2 regions of the Nesterenkonia sp. DZ6 genome follow, and region 2 is predicted to be linked to the other one. Evidence: riboswitches for the same ligand, from Rfam matches in the RefSeq annotation. Region 2 holds a riboswitch; the other holds the start of a gene.
What was found. A riboswitch is a leader RNA that binds a small molecule or an ion and turns the genes downstream of it on or off. The one in region 2 is predicted to bind S-adenosylmethionine.
Positions count from the first base shown of each region.

Region 1: linked by a shared signal. The riboswitch ahead of LTH93_RS04410 (O-acetylhomoserine aminocarboxypropyltransferase/cysteine synthase family protein) and the one ahead of LTH93_RS05380 (flavin reductase family protein) in region 2 are both predicted to bind S-adenosylmethionine.

Region 1 covers NZ_JAJOYW010000001.1:987,388-994,903, reverse strand. Annotated here, with positions in the region: gene LTH93_RS04425 (FAD/NAD(P)-binding protein) at 1-2,011, shown strand, start outside; gene LTH93_RS04420 (FAD-binding oxidoreductase) at 1,986-3,479, opposite strand; gene LTH93_RS04415 (linear amide C-N hydrolase) at 3,573-4,556, shown strand; SAM riboswitch class IV at 4,649-4,781, shown strand; gene LTH93_RS04410 (O-acetylhomoserine aminocarboxypropyltransferase/cysteine synthase family protein) at 4,913-6,325, shown strand; gene metX (homoserine O-acetyltransferase MetX) at 6,341-7,471, shown strand; gene LTH93_RS04400 (SGNH/GDSL hydrolase family protein) at 7,501-7,516, opposite strand, start outside.
Region 2 covers NZ_JAJOYW010000001.1:1,198,871-1,206,386, forward strand. Annotated here, with positions in the region: gene LTH93_RS05370 (LLM class flavin-dependent oxidoreductase) at 1-730, opposite strand, end outside; gene LTH93_RS05375 (acyl-CoA dehydrogenase family protein) at 858-2,159, opposite strand; SAM riboswitch class I at 2,165-2,251, opposite strand; SAM riboswitch class I at 2,514-2,600, shown strand; gene LTH93_RS05380 (flavin reductase family protein) at 2,609-3,139, shown strand; gene acs (acetate--CoA ligase) at 3,284-5,323, shown strand; gene LTH93_RS05390 (O-acetylhomoserine aminocarboxypropyltransferase/cysteine synthase family protein) at 5,320-6,615, shown strand; gene LTH93_RS05395 (CoA-binding protein) at 6,615-7,151, shown strand; gene LTH93_RS05400 (O-antigen ligase family protein) at 7,138-7,516, opposite strand, start outside.

The DNA of each region.
Region 1 (7,516 bases), 210 kb from region 2:
GCTGATCGGTGCCGGGCCCCGCGGCACCTCCTTCCTGGAACGACTGCTGGCGGCGGTGGAGCGCGGCACGCCCGACGCCCAGGCATCCCGGTTGCGCGTCCTGGTCATAGACCCCGCCCCACACGGGCCCGGCCGCGTCTGGAACCCGCAGCAGTCCCCGTTGTACCTGATGAACACCCCCGCCAGCTTCCCCACCGCGGCGCCCGTCGGCGCGACTCAGGCCCAGCTGGCCTCGTCGTCGGTCTCCCGCTCCTTCGCCCAGTGGCGGCACGAGCATGAGGCCGAGGAGACCGCCACCTCGGTGCGCGCCGACGGCTTCGAGCCGCCCGTCTTGAAGGGGATCGACCATGGCGGGACCGACACCGACTACCCCACCCGCGCCGCCTACGGGCAGTACCTCACCTGGCTGCACACCGAGGTCTGCGCGGCACTTGCGCGCCATCCCGGGATCAGCGTCGAGCACATCTCCGCGGAGGTCGCCGAGCTGCGCCGCGCCGACTCCGGGTATGAGCTGAGGCTGCGCCCCGACGACGACGCCGATCCGCCCCGGGATGATCGGCTCCGCGCCGACCAGGTGGTGCTGGCGCTGGGTCACATACCTGCCGGGCTGAACGAGTCCGGCGAACACTTCACCGAGGTGGCCGAGCAGCTCGGGCTGCACTACCAGCCGCCGGCGATCCCCACCGAGGTGGACTACTACTCGCTGCCCGCCGGGGAGAACGTGCTGGTCCGCGGGATGGGGCTGAACTTCTTCGACCTGATGATCCAGGCCAGCGTGGGCCGCGGCGGAGTGTTCCACGAACACGCCGACCACCCCGCCGGGCAGCGCCTGGAATACCTCGCCACCGGCGACGAGCCGCACCTGGTGGCCGGGTCCCGGCGCGGCACCCCATATCGAGCCAAGTCCACCGCGCTCACCGAGGCGCCCGGGTTCGCGCCCGTCGGCATCACGCTGCACCACCTCAGCCCCGAGGCGGTGGCCGAGGCCGAACGGCGCCACGACCTGCTCGACTTCTCAGCCCACCTCTGGCCGCTGATCCAGCGCGACGTGCTGCGCACCTATTACCGGACCCTGGTGGAGCTCGCCCCGGAGCTCTTCCGCGCCGGTTTCGAAGCCGCGCTTCAGGAGCTGCTCGCGGACACCCACCTGGGCGAGGCGGTGCTGCAGACCCGTGGTCAGCGGCTGCTGCGCGAGCTCGCCCCGGATGTCCTCTGGTTCGACATCCGCTCGCTGGGCAGGCCCTTCGGCGGGCTGACCTTCGAGTCCGCCGAGCAGTACCAGCAGCACATGAGCGCCTACCTCGAGGATGACGCGGCCACCTCCGCCGCCGGAGCGCGCAGCCCGGTGAAGATGGCCATCGGTGCGCTGCACCTGGCCCGGATGGAGGTCAAGGCGCTGATCAGCCAGGGCCGGGTCTCCCAGTCCAGCCAGATCAGCGAGATCGAGGGCTGGTTCGAGTCCCTGGTGGAGGGCCTGGCCAGCGGCCCGCCGCTGCAGCGGATCGAGGAGCTCGCCGCCCTGACCCGCGCCGGGGTGGTGGAGTTCCTGGGACCCGACCCGATCTTCGACGTGGACCGCGAGACCGGCTTCTACACCGCCGAATCCCCGGCCGTGGCCGCGCCGGCGTACCAGGCGCGCTGGCTGCTTGAGGCGATGATGCCCGCCAATCGGATCCAGCTCTCGCGCTCGCCCCTGGTGGCGGGACTGCTGCGCAGCGGCCTCGCCCGGCCGCGCGAACTCGTGGACGCCTCCGGGGCGCCGCGGGCGGGCAAGGGCTTCGACGTCACGCGACTTCCACATCGGCTGATCCCGGCGGACCGCGCCGAGCCGGAAGAGATCTACGTGCTGGGCCTGCAGCTCAGCTCGGTCCAATGGGGCACCGCCATCGCCGCGGAGGCCGGCGGAGATGGCGATTCCTCCGCGCGATCCCTCGCCGACGCCGACGCCGCGGCCCGCGCGGTCCTTTTCGGTCCGGGCGGCGCGGCTACAGGATCGCCCGCCCAGGATTGAGCCGGCGCTCCGGATCGAACACGTCCTTGATCCGGCGCTGCAGCGCGATCACCTCGGCGGACTGCTCCCAGTCCAGCCAGCGCAGCTTATAGGTGCCGATCCCGTGCTCCCCGGTGATGGTCCCGCCCATCTCCAGTGCCAGCCGGACCGAACCGTCCAGGGCAGCATGCAGCCGCGAGACGGCCGAGGTCGGGAGGCCGCCCTCGGTGGCGTCGATCGTCACGGGGGCGGCCTCGGGCTGTGCGGGGGAGGCCGCGTCGTCGTCGGGTCTTGTCTCGGTGCCGGTGCCGGTGTCGGGGCCGAGCTCTGAGCTGGGGACGCTGAAGGTGGGGTGCAGGTTGCCGTCCCCGGCGTGCGCGACCACCTTGAGCTGGACCTGGTGCTCCTCGGCGAGGTCTTCGATGGCGCGGATGTAGTCCACCAGCCGCGACCGCGGGACCGCGACGTCTTCGCCCACGCGCACCTCGTTGACGATTCCGTCGCCGCGGGCGTGCCGGCGCAGCTCGATCAGCCGCTCGGACTCGGTGGAGCCGGGGTCGCTGACCAGGGCGCCGAGTGCTCGCAGCACCTCACGGATGATCTCGGCCTCGATGGCAGCACCGTGGCCGTCGGTCTGGATCAGCAGCAGCGTGTCTCCGCGCTGGGCCAGGTCCGAGCCCTGCGCCTCATCCAGGGCGAGCATGGTGCGGCGATCCAGCAGCTCCGTGATCGCCGGCTGCACCCGGGCCCTGCCGATGTCCAGGACCCCTTGGGCGGCGGTGGTCAGCTCGTCGAAGAACGCGGCGATGGTCTCGGTGTGCGCACTCAGGTGGCGCAGCCGCACGGTGACCCCGACGACGATGCCGAGGGTCCCCTCGGAGCCGACGAACAGGCTGGTCAGGTCATAGCCGGCGACGCCCTTGAAGGTGGCCTGTCCGGTGTGGATCAGCGTGCCGTCGGCGAGCACCACGTCCAGGGCAAGCACCGAATCGCGGGTCACCCCGTACTTCGCACAGCGCAGCCCGCCGGCGTTGGTGGCGACATTGCCGCCGATGGTGGAGGTGCGGTAGCTCGCCGGATCCGGGGCGTACATCAGCCCGTGTTCTGCGGCGGCGGCGTTGAGGTCGGCGTTGATCACGCCCGGTTCGACGACGGCGACCTCATCCTCGGGTCGCATCGCCAGGATCTGGTTCATCCGGGTCAGGTTCAGCACCACCGAACCCTCGGTGGAGTTCGCCCCGCCGGAGACGGAAGTCCCAGCCCCGCGGGTGATCAGCGCGAAGCCATGCTCGCAGGAGAGTCGCACCAGCAGTTGGACGTCCTGCGTCGATTCAGCAAAGACCACGGCGAGCGGCGGGTGCACCTGCCAATGCTCCAGCGGCCCCTGGTCGACCGCGTGGGCGTCGAGCTCCGCGGCGTCGGTGGTCAAGGTGCCCGGCGTGAAGGCGCTGCGCAGGGCTGTCAGGACGTCATTGTCGGAGGCACTCATGAAAGGTGAGTCTAGGTCAGGGTTGACCTCCGGATATGGCCTCCGACACACTGAGGCCCAGTTGGAGCCCAGGTTCGGTGAGAGGCCAGTCTGATGTGCACACGTGTGGTCTACCTGGGCGAGCAGGATCGTGTGCTGACGGCCCGTTCCATGGACTGGAACGCCGACCTGGGGACGAATCTGTGGGTCTTCCCCCGGGGGCTGCCGCGCGAGGGAGGAGCCGGGTCGGAGTCGCTGACCTGGACGTCCCGCTATGGCAGCGTGATCGCCTCCGGCTATGACATCTCGACCACCGATGGGATGAACGAGCGGGGGCTGGTCGCCAATGCCCTGTGGCTGGTCGAGTCGCGCTACCCGGGGCTCGACGATGCCCGGCCGAAGCTCTCCCTCGGCGCCTGGGCCCAGTACGTGCTGGACAGCTTCGCGACCGTGACGGAGGCGGTCGAATCACTCGCCCGTGAAGACTTCGCCGTGGTCACCGCCGGCGTGCCAGGGCAGCCGCGCCAGGCGACCATGCACCTGTCGATCTCGGATGCCTCCGGGGACAGCGCCATCTGTGAGTACCTGGACGGGACGCTGCAGATACACCACGACCGCACCCACCAGGTCATGACCAATTCACCGCCCTTCGCTCAACAGCTGGCGATCGACACCTACTGGCGCGGCATCGGCGGTACCGTCATGCTCCCGGGCACCAATCGCGCCGCCGACCGCTATGTCCGGGCAAGCTTCTACATCAACGCGGTGCCGCAGGTGGAAGACCGCACCATCGCGACCGCGTCGGTGTTCGGGGTGATCCGCAACGCGTCGGTCCCCTATGGGATCAGCACTCCGGGGCAGCCGAACATCTCCTCGACCCAGTGGCGCACCGTGGCGGACCACAAGGACCGTCGCTACTTCTTCGACTCCGCGCTGCGGCCCAGCGTCATCTGGGTGTCCCTGGACCGACTCGACCTGCGAGAAGGCTCAGGTGTCCGCCGCATGGATCTTGCTGATGGCCCGCCCGACGGCCACGCCGGCGACGTCAGTGATCTCTTCGAGCCCGCGGAGCCGTTCGCGTTCCTCGGGCCGGAGTGACTCGCGGCAGGGTGGCCGAACATGACGAACTGCGAACCCGACCCCTGGCCCGCACTTGCAAGGAAGCATTCCGCGATGCAGACTTGCTCCTAGGTCAAGAGTGCCAGCGCAAAACCCCGGTTTGCTGGCCGGCAACCCTCCAGTTCGCGGTGGGGTGCCCCGGGTGACGACCTGGCTGAAACAGTCAGTGAAGCAGTTCACCGACTCACTCAGCAAGCGCGGGCCACACACCAGTGCGGGCCCAACATCCCAGTCCTCAGGACAGGGCCGTACAGGATTCAGCGCCGGAAGCTCGACCACCGGCAGCGACGTTCACATCCGGCCCGGTTCCTGGGCCGCATTGAACGGAGAATCCTTTGAGCAACGAGAACACCTGGCAGTTCGAGACCCAGCAGATCCATGCCGGAGTCGCCCCCGACCCGGTCACCGGAGCACGGGCGCTGCCGATCCAGCAGACCACCTCCTTCGTCTTCCCGGACACCGCCGCCGCCGCGCGCCGCTTCGGACTCGAGGAGATCGCCCCGATCTACTCGCGCATCGGCAATCCCACCGTCCAGGCGGTGGAGGATAAGATCGCCGCCCTCGAAGGCGGAGTCGGGGCGCTCGCCGTCGGTTCCGGACAGGCTGCCACCACGCTGGCGCTGCTGAACATCGCTTCGGCCGGCAGCCACATCGTCGCCTCACCCACCCTCTACGGCGGCACACAGAACCTCTTCAAGCACACCCTGCCGAAGTTCGGCATCGAGGTCTCCTTCGTGGAGGACCCCGATGACCTGGAATCCTGGCGCGCCGCCACCCGGGAGAACACGGTCGCCTTCTTCGGCGAATCCGTGGCGAACCCGCGCGGGGACGTGCTGGACATCGAAGGCGTCGCCTCGGTGGCGCATGAGTTCGGGGCACCGCTGATCATCGACTCCACGCTGACCACCCCATACCTGATCAAGCCGATCGACTTCGGCGCCGACGTCGTCGTGCACTCGGCCACCAAATTCCTCGGCGGCCACGGCACGGCCATCGCCGGGGTGATCGTGGACTCCGGGCGCTTCGACTACTTCGCCCACCCGGAGCGCTTCCCCGGCTTCTCCACCCCGGACGAGAGCTACCACGGGCTGGTCTTCGGCCGGGATCTCGGCGCCGACGGGATCTTCGGGGTCAACCTCTCCTTCATCCTCAAGGCCCGGGTCCAGCTGCTGCGCGACCTCGGTCCGGCACTGTCCCCGCACAACGCCTTCGAGATCAACCTGGGGCTGGAGACCCTCTCGCTGCGGATCGAACGCCATGTCGAGAACGCGCAGAAGGTCGCCGAGTACCTGGAGGCCCATGACGCCGTGCGACGGGTCTACTACTCCGGTCTGCCCTCGAGCCCCTGCTTCGAGCGCGCTCAGAAGTACCTGCCCCGCGGATCCGGGGCGGTGCTGTCCTTCGAGCTCGCCGGAGGAGCAGCCCACGACGCTTCAGGTCAGGCCCGGGCGGGCCAGGCCTTCGTGGACGCGCTGGAGCTGCACTCGCTGGTGGCCAATGTCGGCGACGTCCGCTCCCTGGTGATCCACCCCGCCTCGACCACGCACAGCCAGCTCAGCGACGCCGAGCAGCGCGCCGCCGGAGTCAAGCCCGGACTGGTCCGGCTCTCGGTGGGCCTGGAGCATATCGACGACATCATCGCCGATCTGGACCAGGGCTTCGAGAAGGCCGCCCAGGGCGCTGTGAACGCGGCAGCGGAGGCCGGCGCGGACAATGTGACGAAGCAAGAAACCGCAGCGGCGGTCTGAGGTTAGGGTGATCAGGTGCTGAATGACTTTGGGAACAGGCCCGCCGGTGCGTTGAAGACCGCTGAGGTCGGCGCGTACACCTTCGAGGCCGGCGGGCGGCTGCCCGAAGTCACCCTCGCCTACGAGACCTGGGGCACGCTGAACGAGGACGGCAGCAACGCCGTCCTGGTCGCCCACGCCCTCACCGGTGACTCCCACGTCGCCGCCACCGCGGCGGATGCCTCCATCGGATGGTGGGAAGGGCTGCTCGGACCGGGCCGCCCGATCGACACCGAGCGCTGGTTCGTGATCGCCCCGGCCATGGTGGGTGGCTGCTACGGCTCCACCGGACCCGCCTCCCTGGATCCCGAGGGGAAGCCCTACGGCTCCCGATTCCCCTTCGTGACCATTCGCGACTCCGTGCATCTCGAAGCCCGGCTGGCTCATGCCCTGGGCATTCGGAAGTTCCACACGGTGATCGGCGGATCCATGGGAGGCGCCCGGGCGCTGGAATGGGCCGTGACCTACCCGGAGATGGTCGAAGGCGTGGCCGTCTTCGCCTGCGGAGCGGCCTCCACCGCGGAGCAGATCGCCTTCGGCCAGGCCCAGGTGCTGGCTGTGGAGAACGATCCCCATTTCGCCGGCGGCGACTATTACGGCGGCCCGGCGCCGCAGGCCGGGCTGGGACTGGCGCGCCGGATCGCGCACATCACCTACCGCGCGGAGTACGAGCTGGCGGTGCGCTTCGGCCGCTCCGCCCAGGGCATGGAAGACCCCGTCGGCTGGTCCCAGCGCAGGCGCGGGCGCTACCAGGTGGAGTCCTACCTGGACCACCAGGCCGAGAAGCTGCTCCAGCGCTTCGACCCCAACGCCTACATCGTCCTCGCCGAGGCCTTGATGAGCCACGACGTCGGCCGCGGACGCGGGGGAGTGGACCAGGCGCTCGCCGGGGTCACCGCGGCGCCATTCTTGGCGGCCGTGACCACGGACCGGCTGTACTTCCCGAAACAGTCCCAGGAGATCGCCGACGCGATCCCCGGGGACCATCAGGTGCACATGATCGACTCTCCGATCGGCCACGACGGATTCCTCACCAGCGCGGAGCAGCTCGGCGACGCCATGCGGGAGACTCTCCAGCTGGGGAGCCGCGCGCCCCTGCGCCTCTGAACCTCCGGCGGCTCTGAACCTCCGGCGGCTCAGGCGTCGTCGACG
Region 2 (7,516 bases):
AGGCCCGGCCGCGGGCGGAGGCCCCGGCCTGGTAGATCACCGGGGTGCGCTGCGGGGAGGGCTCCACCACGCCGATCCCGGGGGTCTTGAAGAACTCGCCGTGGTGCTCGATCCGGTGCACCTTCGCCGGATCGGTGAATACCCCGGAGGCCTTGTCGGCGAGGACGGCGTCGTCCTCCCAGGATCCTTCGAGCAGCTTGTAGACGACGTCGAGGTACTCATCGGCATGGTCGTAGCGGCGATCGTGCTCCATCTGATCGTCCTGGCCCATGTTCTGCGCGGCCGATGGCAGGTACCCGGTGACCACGTTCCAGCCCACCCGGCCGCCGGTGAGGTGGTCCAGGGTGCCCAGCCGTCGGGAGAACGGGTAGGGGTGCTCGTAGGCGGTGCCGGCGGTGATGCCGAAGCCCAGGTTCTTGGTGACCGCGGCCATCGCCGAGACCAGCAGGAACGGGTCCTGCAGCGGGATCTGCGCCCCGGAGCGCAGCGCGGCCTCCGGGTTCGAGCCGAAGACGTCATAGGGGCCCAGCACATCGGCGATGAACAGTCCGTCGAAGAGGCCTCGCTCGAGGATCTGCGCGACCTCGGTCCAGTACCCGATCGTGTTGTATTCCCGGGCGCGGTCCTCCGGGTGCCGCCACAGCCCCGGGGACTGGTGCACCACGCAGTTCATGTCGAAGGCGTTGAACAGGATCTCGCGCTTGCCGGACTCGGTGGTCGGGTAGGTCATGTGCAGTTCTCCTTGAGGTTCGACTCAGTGGTTGGCATCGATGTCTGCGCGTCGAGGCTGCGCGTAAGGTGCAGCATCGGAGCTCGTCGGGTGGGGCCGGTTCTCAGGCGTTCTTCGCGGCGTTCTTCTACGCGCCGATCGGGGTCGCTGGCGGGCTGGCCACCGCAGACTGACTCGCGGTGTCCGGTTCGCCGACGCTCCACAGCCGGACCGGCTCGGCGCCGTTGACCCGGTGGTCCCCGGCGATCCGGGCCTTGTAGACCCAGGGGTTGTGGCTGGTGACGGTGCGGGCGTTGCGCCAGTGCCGGTCGAGACTCCGGGACTGGCTCACCCCGGAGGCGCCGAGGACGTCGAAGATCCGGGTGACCGCCTCCAGCACGGGCCGATGCAGCGCCACCTGGGCGCGTCCGGTGGCAAGCTCCACCGCGTTGGCCGCCTCGATCTGGGCTTGTTCCGTGGCGCTTCGCGCGGCGAAGGCGGCATCGAGGCTCGCGGCGGTGGCGAGGACCTGCGCACGCGCCAGCGCCGCCACGGCATCCACCTCTCCGACGGCCTGGAGCAGCTGCGGATCGGTGCGTGGGGTGCGGGTGTTGGCGTGGGAGAAGGTCCTCGAGCGCTCATGCAGCAGCGTTGCGGCGTCCCGTGCCGCGGCCTCGACGACGCCGGCGAGCACGATCAGCAGGAAGTGCTGGTAGAGCGCAGTCTGGTACGGGAAGCGATCGGTCAGTCCGCGCAGCTCCGACTCCTCCACCACGGCGTCGGTCAGCCGCGCGGTGCCGGAGCCGGTGGTGCGCTGTCCAAAGCCGTCCCAGTCGTCGTCGATCTGCACTCCGGGCTGGTCCCGGCGCACCAGCACGGCGAGCTCATTGCCCGCGGCGTCCCGGGCGGTGACGTCGAGCCAGTCCGCGAAGATCGCACCGGTGGTGTAGTACTTCACCCCTGTGACCCTGGGCCCGTCGTCGGTCTCGCTGACCATGGTGCCGGACTGGTGGAAGCCGCCCTTGCCCGGTTCGGTCCAGGCGTTGCCGACCAGCTCCCCTGCGGCCAACCTGGCGAGCCAGCGCTGCACGACGCGCCGGGCATCGGGCTGGGCATCGGGCCGGGCGTCAGGCGCGGAGTCAGGGGCGGAGTCAGGTCGGGCGTCGCAGCGCCACAGCAGATCCTCCTGGACCGCGAAGTGGCCGCGCAGCACCTGCGGGATGTTGCTGTCCTGGGCGGCGAGCTCCAGGAGGACCTCGGTGGTCTGCACCCAGTCCAAGCCGTATCCACCAGCCGGCTCCGGCACGCGAAGCCGTCCGATGCCACCTGCCACGAGGTCCGTGACCTCATCGCGGGCGAGCTCACGGCTGCGCTCTCGGTCGAGCGCGGAGAGGCCGACACGCTCAATGGCGTCGCGCAGATTCTGGGGCACAGGCAGCTTAATGTTCATTCTTTCCTCCATCGATTCTGGCGGTAGCACCCGGCATGCCCGGGTTGCTGCGACGTCTTCGGGCCAGATCCCTCGGTCGCTCTGGATGGTGATGAGGCTCAATATAGAGGATGCAGGGGCTCATCCGTCAAGTTCGGACGACGGCGGAAGCCAGACTCCGACTGACGGACCAGCGCCGAGCCGGGCGAACCATATCCATGAACGTCGTCCACCCTGACCTCCGTTGTGACCAGGTGTGTTCATCCAGCAGATCAAGGACACGTTCGGTGGTGACACCAGCGCCGAATGTCATATGGCGTCTCACAGTGCGAACGATTCTTGCTGGTCGGCGAGACGACGCGTAGCGTTGAGGTGTCACCATCCCGAGCGGCTGAGAGATCTGGCTCAGAGACGCCGCAGCAACCCGGATTCGCCGGGTGCTAACGCCAGGACCGATGGAGTTGATCTGCATGTCTGTTCCTGCTCGCACCCTTGAGAACCCCACCGCCGCGTCCCGTGTGGACTCCTTTGCGCTGCGCCACGCCCTGGCACAGTTTCCGCAGGGCGTCGTCGCCGTCGGCGCGGAGGTCGATGGGACACCTGAGGCGATCATCGCGTCCACCTTCACGGTGGGCGTCTCGCTGGAGCCGCCCCTGGTCACCCTGGCGGTGCAGCACGATTCCTCCACCTGGCCGAAGCTTGAGCGCAGCGGCGGCGAACTGGGCATCTCGGTGCTCGGCCGCGATCAGAACGGGCTGTGCAGGCAGATCGCGTCCAAGGACCGCGCCAACCGATTCACCGGGGTGGACTACCAGCTCCACGGCTCGGCGCTGCTGCTCGATGGGGTCCCGATGTGGCTGCGCACCCGGATCTACGACCGGGTCCGCGCCGGGGACCACGACATCATCGTGCTGGAGATCCTGGACCTGGGCTTCACCGAGGGCGCTCCTGGGCTGGTCTTCCACCAGCACGAGTTCAAGACCCTGACCACCCTGAGCTGACCCGAAGGACCCTTGTTGAGCATCCACCCTCGATCCACCGTGCCCGCAGCCGCGGCCACTCCCGAAGACCCGACGCACCGCGACACCCCCGAAACAACACCCTCGTGCAAGGACCAGCGCTCCGCGATCGTGCCCTCGGATCCGTTGAGCGCCGACGTGCACGCCTGGACGGACCCGCAGGACGAGGACCAGCGCATGGCATTCTGGTCCGCGGCCGCCACCCTGTTGGACTGGTCGACCCCGTGGGAGACCACCCACTCCTGGACCCCGCCGAACCCGGTCACCCAGCGCGGTCCGAAGATCGGCTGGTATGAGGGCGGGACGCTCAACGCCGCGGTGAACTGCGTGGACCGCCACGTCGCCGCGGGACGCGGGGAGAAGATCGCGCTGCACTTCGAAGGCGAGCCCGGAGACCGCGAGGACGTCAGCTACGCCGAGCTGGGCCGTCGGGTCAACCAGGCGGCGAACGCGCTGACCAGCATGGGCATCACCCGCGGGGACCGCGTGGTGATCTACCTTCCGGTGCTGGTGGAGACCATCGTGATCACGCTGGCCTGCGCCCGGGTCGGCGCGGTGCACTCGCTGGTCTTCGGCGGATTCTCCGCCGAGGCGCTGAAGTTCCGTGTCGAGGACACCGGGGCGAAGCTGCTGGTCACCACCGATGGTCAGTTCCGCCGCGGCAGGGCCGTGCCGGTGAAGGCCAACGCTGATGCCGCCGTCGTCGAGGCCACCGCCGAGCACGGCGGCAACCTCGAACACGTCCTGGTGATCAACCGCACAGACTCCCCCGTGGAATGGACGCCGGAGCGGGACCTCTGGTGGCACGAGGTGGTCGAGACCGCCTCCCCCGAGCACACCCCGGAGTTCTTCGACGCCGAGACCGAGCTGTTCATCATGTACACCTCCGGGACCACCGGCAAGCCCAAGGGACTCGTCCACACCACCGGCGGCTACCTCACCGGGGCCCTGTACACCTACCTGCGGCTCTTCGCCCACCCTGACCCGGAGCGGCGCACCCAGGACGTCCACTGGTGCACCGCCGACCTGGCCTGGGTCACCGCGCACACCTATGAGATCTACGGCCCGCTGGCCGCCGGCGCCACCCAGGTGATCTTCGAGGGCACGCCGAACACTCCGCATGAGGGCCGCCACTTCGAGATCATCGAACGCCACCAGGTCACCACCTACTACACCGCCCCCACGCTGGTGCGTTCCCTGATGGGCTGGTTCCCCGACGGTGTTCCGGCGCAGTATGACCTCTCCTCGATCCGGCTCGCCGGGACCGTGGGCGAGGCGGTCAACCCCGAGGCCTGGCACTGGATCCGCCGCGAGATCGGCCGCGACACCACCGACGACGCCGGCCGACCGGCGCTTCCCATGGTGGACACCTGGTGGCAGTCCGAATCCGGGTCCACGGTGCTCTCCCCGCGGCCCGAGGACGCCCGGTCGACGCACCCAGGGCTCAAGCCCGGGGCCGCGACCCGTGCACTTCCCGGCTGGGGCGCCGCCGTCGTCGATGAGGCCGGCCAGCAGGTGCCCGCGGGCACGCAGGGCAACATCGTGCTCACCCACACCGGCCCCTCGATGGCCAGGACCGTCTGGGGCAACCCGGAGCGGTACTTCACCTCCTACTGGGAGAAGTACGCGGAGCAGGGATGGTTCCTCGCCGGGGACGGGGCGCGGAAGGACGAGGACGGGGACATCTGGATCCTGGGCCGGATCGATGACGTCATCAACATCTCCGGACACCGGCTCTCCACGATTGAGATCGAATCGGCGCTGATCTCCCACCCCGATGTGGTCGAGGCCGGGGTCTGCCCGGTCTTCGATGCCATGACCGGTCACGCGGCCGTCGCGTTCACCGTGCTGACCACCGCCGCCCGCGAGCGCCTCGACGCCGCGGGGGGTGCGGGCAGCGCGGCCGAGCGGGAGCTGCTCGGGACGCTGCGCAGCCATGTGGGCGAGGTGATCGGCCCGGTGGCCAAACCACGCACGGTGATCCCCGTGCCCGAGGTGCCCAAGACCCGCTCCGGGAAGATCATGCGCCGGCTGCTGACCCAGCTGCATGACGGCGAGACCCTGGGAGACACCACAAGCCTGCAGAATGAACCCTGTGTACCGAAGATCGAAGAGATCTGCCAACGGCGCGGAACCGCGCCGAGAAGAGAAGAGGTAGCTACATGAGCGATCGCCAGTTCGGCTTCCGCACCCGCGCCCTGCACGCCGGGGCCGTCCCCGATGCCGTCCACGGATCGCGTGCTGTGCCCATCCACCAGTCCACCTCCTTCGTGTTCAAGGACACCGACGACGCCGCGAACCTCTTCGCGCTGCAGAAGTACGGGAACATCTACTCCCGGATCGGCAACCCCACCGTCTCGGCGCTGGAGGAGCGCGTCGCGTCGCTGGAGGGCGGCATCGGCGCGGTGGCCACCGCCTCCGGGATGAGTGCTGAGTTCCTGGTCTTCGCCGCACTCTGCGGCTCCGGGGACCACATCGTGGCGAGCTCGAAGCTCTACGGCGGCACGATCACCCAGCTCGACGTCACGCTGCGCCGCTTCGGGATCGAGACCACCTTCGTGGACTCCCTGGAACCGGAGGACTACGAGGCCGCGATGCAGGAGAACACCAAGGTTCTCTACACCGAGGTCGTCGCGAACCCCAGCTCTGACATCGCTGACCTGCGCGGACTCTCAGAGGTCGCGCACAAGCACGGAGTCCCGCTGGTGGTGGACTCCACCCTGACCACCCCGTACCTGATCCGCCCGTTCGAACACGGCGCGGACATCGTGATCCACTCGGTCACCAAGTTCATGGGTGGCCACGGCACCACCCTGGGTGGAGTGATCGTGGAATCCGGCGAGTTCCCCTGGGACAACGGGAACTTCCCCGCGATGACCGAGCCGGTGGCCTCCTACGGCGGGCTCTCCTGGTGGGGCAACTTCGGCGAATACGGCTTCCTGACCAAGCTGCGCGCCGAGCAGCTGCGCGACATCGGACCCTCACTGGGCCCGCAGGCCGCGTTCAACCTCATCCAGGGCATCGAGACCCTGCCGCAGCGTATCGACGAGCACGTCGCCAACGCCCAGAAGGTCGCCGAATGGCTCGAAGCCGATGACCGGGTGGTCTACGTCAACTACGCCGGTCTGCCCTCCCACGCCGATCATGACCGGGCCAAGGAGATGCTGCCCAAGGGTGTGGGCTCGGTGTTCAGCTTCGGCATCCGCGGAGGCCGGGCGACCGGCGCCCGCTTCATCGAGTCCCTGCAGCTGGCCAGCCACCTGGCTAATGTGGGGGATGTGCGCACCTTGATCCTGCACCCAGGATCAACCACCCACCAGCAGCTTTCCCCGGAGCAGATGGCCGCAGCCGGGATCCCGGAGGACCTGATCCGCATCTCGGTCGGCATCGAAGACGTCGATGACATCATCTGGGACCTGGACCAGGCGCTGAGCACCGCAGTCGAAGGAGACAAGTGATGAGCGAGCAGACCCTGCAGCACCACGACGAGGCCACGGCCGAACATCCCCACGGCCGCTGGGAAGCGCCGTCGCCCTCCCGCCGGCTGCAGCTGCTGCGCAGCGCCAAGTCGGTGGCGATCGTGGGCATGTCGGACAAGCCAGCCCGGGCCAGCTACTTCGTGGCGACCTACCTGCTGAGCTCCTCGAGCTACACGGTCTACTTCGTGAATCCGCGACTCAAAGAGGTGCTCGGCCAGCCGGTCTACGCCTCACTGAAGGATCTCCCCGAGGTCCCCGACATCGTGGACATCTTCCGCCGAGCCGAGGATGTTCCCGACATCGCCCAGGAGGCTGCCGAGATCGGCGCCAAGACCATCTGGGCCCAGCTCGGCATCGAGACTGAGCAGGCCATGCAGCTGGCCCAGGACGCCGGGCTCAACGCGGTGCAGAACCGGTGCCTGAAGATCGAGCACGGCCGCTTCCACGGCAACCTTCACCTCGCCGGCTTCAACACCGGTGTCATCTCTGCGAAGCGGCAGATCATCGACCGCTGAGTGAGACACGCTTCGAGGGCGCGGCACTGAGGGACTCCGTCTCCGGGTGCCGCGCCCTCGTCCGTCGGTGCTGCAGCAGCCCGAAGAACAGCGCGAACAGCGCGAAGCTGCCGAAGTGGTTGTAGTTGATGAAGAGGAACTCTGTGGGTGACGCGATCAGGAAGATGACCATCACCATCAGCAGTCCCACACCGGTGCGCGTGTCTGTGCTGCGGGCGTAGAGATACGCCCAGCCGGTGGTGCAGCCCAGCACCAGGATCAGCAGCAGCAGGCCCAGCAGACCCAGGTCGACGCCGGTCTGGATATAGGAGTTGTGGAAGTGCGCGATGGCGTAGTCGTCGAACTGCGGCACATACAGGCTGGGA